Regions from separate parts of the Ruminococcus sp. MSJ-25 genome, predicted to be linked through region 2. Evidence: riboswitches for the same ligand, from Rfam matches in the RefSeq annotation. Region 2 holds a riboswitch; the other holds the start of a gene.

Region 1 (4,431 bases), on a different contig from region 2:
ACAAATCAAACGTGAGCTATGTCATACATTATAATATGCCTAAGAATATTGAAAGCTATTATCAGGAGGCAGGCAGAGCGGGACGTGACGGCAACGAAGCAAAGTGCATTTTGCTCTACAGCGGTCAGGACGTTGCGACCAACAAGTTTCTTATAAACAATTCTCATGACAATCCCGACCTTGACGATGACACTCTTGAAATGATACGCAAACGTGATCTTATGCGTCTGAAAAAGATGACCGATTACTGCAACACAAACGGCTGTCTGAGAGAGTTTATCCTTGGATATTTTGGTGAGAAGCAGGACAAGCCTTGTCAGAACTGTTCAGGCTGTTTGGGTGATTTCGGAGAAACAGAAGAAGTTGACGTGTCTGTGGATTGTCAGAAAGTGCTTTCCTGCATTTATAGACTTCACCAGCGAAACCTTTCTTTTGGAGCAGGTGTAATAGCACAGATACTTAAAGGCTCAGACTCCGAAAAGGTAAAGCGTTTTGACCTTTCCACTCTTTCGACATACGGCATAATGAAAGACTCCACGCATGTCTATATCCGCAGGCTCATAGCTTTTCTTGAAGCTGATGATTACATCACACAGACTTCACACGGGGATTTTTCTGTGCTTACCCTTACAAGAAGGTCTGCAGAGATATTAATGGACAAAAAGACTATTACAATACGCCTTCCAAAGAAAAAGCCAAAGAGCGAAACGGTCACAAAGATCGGCAGGGACGAAGTTACGACATTTGACAAGGAGCTTTTCGGACGGCTCAGAGCAGTGCGGAGCAAGCTTGCGACACAGGCAAGTCTGCCTGCATATATCATTCTTACAGACGCTTCACTGCGTGATATGTGTATAAAGCTTCCTAAGACGCAGACGGAGCTTTTGAATATCTCAGGAGTGGGAAAGTCAAAGCAGGAACGTTATGGAAGATACTTTGTAGCTGAGATACAGAAATATCTCAAGGAAAATCCTGACGCTGCTTCGGGTTATAAATATATCCCAGAGGGCTATCTGCAAAAACAGATGGCGGAAGGCGGTCAAAGCACAAAGGAATATATAATTGCCCACGCAGGTGAGCTTTCAGGCAAAGAACAGGATATGACCCTTTCAGAAGTATGCGACAGCATTTTCTATCAGCTCGGCACAGACGGCGATATAAGAAGCATAAAACTTGCCATAAAAGAATGGCTCATAGGTGAAAATTATCTTGCAAAAGACGGAGCAAACGGCAGGGGCTTTCTTGAAACTACAATACTTTCCCCCGAAGCAGGAATAATAGAGCGTGAAAAAATATCACAGCTTGGAAACAGCTACAAGACGATACTTTTTCCAAAGCAGGCGCAGGAATTTATTTTTGAGAACATAGAGGAGATACTCAGCAAAGATGTACAAAACTAATAATAAAATGCGGTTTTGTGACAAATATTTATGTTTTCATACAATTTAGGTGGGGAAAATCAGAAAAGCTATTGAAAACCCACGAAAAAAGCAGTATAATAACAATAGTACATAAAACGACACGGGAGCTGAATGTTTTTCGGCTGAGAAAGAGCAAATTGATGTTCTGACCGCACCTGATATGGGTAATGCCAGCGTAGGAAAATAGTGTGTATATCTATGCGTATGCCCTTTTATCAGGCATACGCATTTTTTGTACGCAGAAAGGAATGGTATAATATGAAAAATTCAAAAACACTCACACTGGTCGAGGGTGCAGTAATGGTGGCACTGGCAACAGTGCTTAGCTTTATCAGAGTATACAAGCTCCCTTGGGGCGGCTCTATCACACTGCTCTCCATGCTTCCTATAGCCGTTTTCAGCATTAAGCATGGCGTAGCAAAGGGTCTTGGAGCGGCATTTGTTTTCTCTCTCATTCAGTTCATTCAGGGTATCACAGACGGACTTTTCGGCTGGGGACTTTCTCCTGTAATGCTCGTTGCCTGCATATTCATTGACTATCTTGCAGCCTACACAGTTCTCGGTGTGGCAGGAATTTTCAGAAAGAAAGGCGCAGTGGGCTGGATAGCAGGAACGATGATAGCAGTTTTCCTGAGATTTGTTTGCCACTTCATCAGCGGCGTTGTTATCTGGAAGTCATTCGGCGCACTGTGGGACGGCTTCTCAACAGACAACAGCGTACTCTACAGCCTGCTTTACAACGGCTCATATATGCTTCCTGAAATGATATTCACAGCTATCGGTGCGTTTGCACTTTTTGAGATACCTCAGACTAGAAAAATTCTTTCCACACAGGATAAATAATCACACATTGCAAAAGGCTGGCGGTCTGCGGCTGTTTTCATTCATGCAAAAAAAAGGACGAACACAAAATGTTCGTCCTTTTATTTATCAGTTATAACCGCAGGCAAGACGTTTCTCAAACTCAGCCGCAGGCAGAGGCTTGTCAAACACAAAGCCCTGAACAGCGTCACAGCCAACTTCTCTGAGATAGTCAAGCTGCTGCTCAGTTTCAACTCCCTCGGCGATAGTTTCCTTGCCAAGCTTTTTAACCATTTTTATAATGTAATAGAACATTATAAGATCTTTATCCTTGCCCTCATAATCCTTTTCAAGAGGAATAAAGGACTTGTCTATCTTTATTACCTGCAGATCAACATTCTTTATCATATTGAGCGATGAAAAGCCAGTACCAAAATCGTCCATAGATGTGACGATACCATTAGCTCTCAGACCATTCACGATCTCTGTGATAAGCTCAAAATTCTGATAATCCTCGCTTTCAGTAAGCTCTATTTCTATAAGCTGGTGATCAAGCTCGTATTTGTCGATCAAGGCAACTATATTACCTATCATATTTTTTTCTTCCAGGTGCTTCCTCGAAAAATTCACTGATATCCTCAAGGGTTCAAAACCCATATCTATGCGTTTTCTCAGCCATTTGCAAACTTCTTCAAGCACATAGTAGTCAAGCTTTATTATGCTTCCGTCATTCGTGAGAAGCGGAATAAACTCCACCGGTGCTGATAACCTTCCCTTTCTATGCCAACGTACAAGGGCTTCTGCACCAAATATCTCCTTGGTTTCGATGCGTACCTTTGGCTGATAATACACCTCGAACTCACCTGCCATAAGCCCAGCCATGAAGTTTGACAGCACTCCCTGAATTTTCATCAGTTCTTGTTTTATATTTTCGGAATACTCCATTACATGGCCTGCGCCAACTCGTCTTGCAGCAGCATATGCAATGCTTGCACGAGCCATTACTTCTCTTGGATATCTTATACCCACAGTTGACGAATATCCGATGGTTGCACTAAAAATAAAATCCTTTGATACTTTGCCATCGTCATACCTTATGTTCATAAAGCTGAGCATATCAATATATTCTCTGAGCGATTCGTTCTTTACAAGCATAACGAAATTATCGCCGCCAAGTCTTGCGATCATCTCACCATCTGAAAGATTTCGGTATATAGTCTTTGTATAATTACGCAAAACAACGTCGCCCTGTTCGTAATTTAATACCTTATTTACATATTTGAAGTTATGTATATTGAAAAAAATTATACTGAAATCCTCTATCCTGTTTTGTGCTATAAGCATACCGGCGTAATTTATCAAAGCGTCTAAATTTGCTGCACCTGTTTCGATATCCGTTTTTATAACATGAGTAACAAGCTCCTGCATAATTACCCTGTTAAATTGGATAAAAACAGTGTTTGCGATTATCTCTACGATATTCCTTTGCTCGTTATCAAAGCCATTGGAATTACCAGAATAAAAGGTCACTGTTATAAAGCCGCCTTCAAACAAAGGAAAACTTGCCTCAAAAGGCTCGTTTTCCACGTCCTTCTCTCTGTCATAAAGCACCATGAGCATATCTGCTCCATCCTCACAAAGCTTTGTTGCAGGCATTTTCACTGCAAGCTCCGCTCTGACGATGTCAAGCTTGTCTGCCACAGCAGCCACAGCACTTTTCACCTTGGCACTGCATTTGTCCATATTCTCCGAATCTTCATATATCGTTCGGAAGAAAAGCATCAAATCATTATCAAAATTCATTTTTATCCCCACTAATTTTTTATTCAATGATCACGTTCAGGAAAACGTTTTCAAAAATACCTGTACTTACCTTATTTCATTTTACTACTTTTTATAAAAAAAGTCAAGCAAACATAGCAAAACGCCGTCCTTTTCCGACGGCGTTTTATCGTCTTAGTAGCTATAGCTGCTTTCACCTACAAACTCCCTTGCAAGGGAATTTACAGGCACACTTTCGAGCATCACCGGCTCTATCTCCTCAAGGGCTTTTAGCATAGGCAAAAAGCGTTCAAAATCCTTATAGCTCCTGCTCTCACGTCGCAGTGTATCCAAAAGATAGTTCTTATACAAGGCAGGCTCATAAGCGTGAAAAGTATCCACTGAAAACTCAGCCCTGTGCTTGTATGGCATTATATACTTGTTCTCG
Region 2 (4,431 bases):
CGATAGGGAACGAGATGAGCGAACCTACCACTGCAAGGGCTACCAATACTGCTGCGAATACCAATTTGTGAATGTTTGTCTTTTTCATTTTTTATTCCTCCATATCGTATCGCACCGCCGAACGAAAAAGAGCAAGTTATCCAGCGGCGCACAGACCGTGGCTATGCTATCCGCTCACGATCTGACGTAAATTATTTTCGGTCGGTGCTCCATTGCACCCTCTCACCCCGAAACACGGGTTCCCTCGCTGAATACTTTTTATGAAAAAGTTCGCAAGACGCTCCTCTTGCACATTACATTCTTTTTATATCTGCTCTCATGTAATTGTCCGATTTTTCGTACAATTGTCGAGCTGACATTCAATTTTTATCTCATGCGGGCGAACGCTGTTCGCCCCTGCATCGAGTTTTCTACTTCTCTGAGCAGAATTTAACCTCTTTGCCCTCGAGTATCATGTTTGTTGTTCTAACGGCACACATCTTGCCGCACATTGAGCAGGTATGTCTGTCGGCAGGTGGGGTCTGCTCAAAGAATCTTCTTGCCTTTTCACCGTCAAGTGCTATCTCGAACATTTCGTCCCAATCCATCTTGTGACGAGCCGCTGCCATTTTATCGTCCATATCTCTTGCACCCTTTACGCCCTTTGCGATATCTGCGGCATGGGCTGCTATCTTGCTGGCGATAATGCCCTCCTTAACGTCGTCAACGTCCGGAAGTCTGAGATGCTCGGCAGGGGTTACATAGCAGAGGAAGTCTGCACCGCTTGCTGCGGCGATAGCTCCGCCGATAGCTGATGTGATATGGTCATAGCCAGGTGCGATATCTGTTACCAGAGGTCCAAGTACATAGAAAGGTGCGCCGTGGCATATCTTCTTTTCCATTATCATATTTGCGGCGATCTCGTTCATTGCCATATGGCCAGGACCCTCTACCATTACCTGAACGTCCTTTTCCCACGCTCTCTTTGTGAGGTTGCCAAGCTCGATAAGCTCGGAGATCTGAGCGGCGTCGGAAGCGTCTGCAAGACATCCCGGACGGAGTGCGTCACCAAGGGAGATAGTTACGTCATACTCTCTGAGTATTTCAAGTACCTCGTCATAATACTCGAAGAATGGGTTCTCGTTGCCTGTCATCATCATCCATGCGAAGAGCAGTGAACCGCCACGGGAAACGATATTCATTTTTCTTCCCTCACGTCTGAAAGCTTCGATTGCACGTCTGTTGATACCTGCGTGGATAGTCATAAAGTCAACGCCCTCTTCTGCATGGGCTTTTACTACCTTAAGAAAGTCCTGAGCGGATATCTCAAGGAGGTCTTTATCGAGGTAGCCGATAGCGTCATACATAGGAACAGTGCCTATCATGGCAGGCGACTTTGCTACTAGCTCTTTTCTGAAAGTATTGGTCTTGCCGTAGTTTGACAGGTCCATGATAGCTTCAGCGCCGAACTTGATAGCCATATCCACTTTCTGCATCTCAATGTCATAATTCTTAGCGTCCCCTGAGATACCGAGATTTACGTTTATCTTAGTTTTAAGGCCTTTGCCGATACCCTCGGCAGAGAGAGCAGTATGGTTTACGTTGGCAGGGATAGCAACCTGACCTGCTGCAACAAGAGCCATAAGCTCGTTTACGTCCATATTTTCTTTCTTAGCCACTGTTTCCATTTCAGGGGTAACGATACCCTTTTTAGCGGCTTCCATTTGAGTTTTATAATTTCTCATAGAACAGTTCCTTTCAAATCGTAATAGTCATAAAAGTGATTAACGGGGCTATGTCCTTTGCCCACTGTGAATGATTTTTCTATTGCCTCGGTGATATAGTTTTTCGCCTTTGTTACAGCGGAGAGCATATCCATACCGTGGGCAAGGTTTGCAGTTATGGCAGATGACAGAGTACAGCCAGTGCCATGGGTATTAGGCGAATCAACACGCTTGCAGGCAAGCTTATGAACGCCCTCTGGGGTACAGAGATAATCCACAGCGTCGCCGGTGAGATGACCGCCTTTGACGAGGACGTTTTTTACGCCCATATCCATTATTATCCTTGCGGCTTTTTCCATATGGTTTTCATTCTTTATCTCCAAGCCTGAGATAGCTTCGGCTTCGGGGATATTCGGTGTAAGGAGCGTAACTATAGGAAAGAGCTTTTCCCTCATGGTGGAAACAGTTCCGCCCTCAGAGAGAGCGTCGCCGCTTGTAGCGACCATGACGGGATCGCAGACGATAATACTTGGTTTATACTCATTAAGCTTATCCGCAACTGCTGAAATAATTTCGGCAGTTGGGAGCATACCGAGTTTTACGGCATCGACGTGGATATCCTCAAACACAGCGTCTATCTGTTTTTGTATCTCCTCAACGGGTACGTTGAAAACAGACAGCACACGGGTAGTATTTTCAGCGACGACAGAGGTAATAACGCTCATGCCGAAAGTTTCATTAGCGCTGAAGGCTTTAAGGTCGGCTTGTATACCTGCGCCACCGGAGCAATCCGAGCCTGCCACTGACAAACATTTTAACATACTTTATTCCTTTCTTATGGAAAAGGGGAAACAAAAAACCTCCTGACCATGCAGGAGGTAAATTTACACAAATTGCTTCCTACACTGGTATTGACCAACAGGTTCAAAGGGTCAGGTTTTACCTTCTCAACCCAGCGTTTTCGCTTGGGTCCCCCTGCAAACTTTATTCGATTTTTCGCAGTTTTTCTGCTTTTTTATTATAACACTGGTCAGCGAGATTGTCAAGGAAAAATTGTGTATACATTTACATTTGAAACTTACCGATACAGTGCTATGAAACCAAGCGGGCGACCAAAGGTCGCCCCTACAGTTATTCGACAGTTTGTTATGCCGCAAAATCGCTTCGCTTTACAGTATTCTCCTGATAGTGTTTATCTTTCCGCAATACTTGATATTTGCAAGAGGCTGTATTCTGATCCCATAATATGTACTCATAGCATGGACTATTTTTCCGCCGCCTATATACATCGCTACATGGCCATAGTTATTACAGATTATCAGGTCGCCTGCTTCTATATTCTTCAAAGACACTGCTTTTCCCATTTTCGCCTGCGAATATACGCTGTTATACATATTCACACCGGCTTTTCTATAGGCTTGCATTGTCAATCCACAGCAGTCCGTTGCCTTATACTTTGTTCCGCCCCAAACATATCTTCCGCCGTTCATGCTTGCGGCATAATCAACGGCTGTTTTTATTCTTGCTTTTCTCTCTGGTGTACGCTTCACACCTTTTCCTACCTTGACGTACTTACCTTTATGATCGCCTTCATTGATAAGGACATAATTTGCTCCGCCGATATTCTTGCTCTGACCTGCCACACGCTTATTTTTATCGGTAGTGAGAGTACCCGACACAGCCACAGAGGCTTTTGTTTTTGAGGATTTCTTGAACCTACCGTTTTTAAAGCTATAAAGCTGAACGTTTTTATCTATATAATAGTATGTTTTTGCTGCTGTCTTTACGTTGAGGATCGACGACTCTGACTTGGCACTGCCGTTTACCGCTTTGACAGTGACTTTATATTTTGTGGAAGCTTTAAGATAAAGCTTGCCGTCATCGGTTATATTTATATAGTTATCCTTTTTAAGTGCCTGCCATGTATATTTTCTTACATAGCGTCCGTTTACATAGACCTCAAATGTAGTCTTTGAGGAAAAGCTGGTGAGATTTTTTACTCCTGCTTCTATTTTGTTTGAATACGCTTGTCTTTTTATCAAAACAGGTTTTGTCATCGAGTCGGCAGCAGAAGCTGTTATAACATTCACATAAGTCTTAGCGGATCCCTGCGGTGCAAATGCCACAAAGCTTATCATTATAACTGATGAAATTATCACTGCTGTTATTTTTCTTATTATGTTGATAACGGATCAGTCCTTTCCAGTTTTTGTATTCATGTACTTATACGATTTCATGTATATTATTATACATCGTTAATTATTACAATCTGTAATAATTAAGTTTCTATTTTGTAAACACTTATGGCAGTATTATACGTTTCTGTTTATTGTTAGTATACAAATCTCCTATTTTAATGCAGCTGTTGGCGATTTCTTGCATTATTATGAACATCATATCATTTTTTATTAATATTATATAAATATAATTTATGACAATCTTACAAATATAAGAAAAACATCATCTTATGGTTTGGTCGATTTAATCAAGCAAATTCTATAAACTGGTATTAGTCTTTTGCATCATTTGCGAAAACGTTTGCTGCCATAAAGTTACAGTATTCTCAAAGGTTGAGAACGATATGTGAAAACTAAAATTATTTTGCGTAAATTAATTGTGAAAAGTGACAAAAAAGCCGTTCACAATCAGTGAAAAAGTTCTGAAAATTAATTTTTTATAAATAAAATATTGCGAATACCATTGACAAACATAGTTTACTGTAGTATAA

What was found. A riboswitch is a leader RNA that binds a small molecule or an ion and turns the genes downstream of it on or off. The one in region 2 is predicted to bind thiamine pyrophosphate.
Region 1: another riboswitch for thiamine pyrophosphate. It lies ahead of KQH97_RS02810 (energy-coupled thiamine transporter ThiT); the one in region 2 lies ahead of thiD (bifunctional hydroxymethylpyrimidine kinase/phosphomethylpyrimidine kinase).

Annotation. Positions count from the first base shown of each region.
Region 1 covers NZ_JAHLPI010000010.1:16,043-20,473, forward strand. Annotated here, with positions in the region: gene recQ (DNA helicase RecQ) at 1-1,400, shown strand, start outside; TPP riboswitch at 1,512-1,621, shown strand; gene KQH97_RS02810 (energy-coupled thiamine transporter ThiT) at 1,680-2,264, shown strand; gene KQH97_RS02815 (bifunctional diguanylate cyclase/phosphodiesterase) at 2,352-4,025, opposite strand; gene KQH97_RS02820 (uridine kinase) at 4,179-4,431, opposite strand, start outside.
Region 2 covers NZ_JAHLPI010000016.1:149,659-154,089, reverse strand. Annotated here, with positions in the region: gene thiW (energy coupling factor transporter S component ThiW) at 1-88, opposite strand, end outside; gene thiC (phosphomethylpyrimidine synthase ThiC) at 411-1,724, opposite strand; gene thiD (bifunctional hydroxymethylpyrimidine kinase/phosphomethylpyrimidine kinase) at 1,721-2,524, opposite strand; TPP riboswitch at 2,584-2,690, opposite strand; gene KQH97_RS08895 (C40 family peptidase) at 2,873-3,862, opposite strand.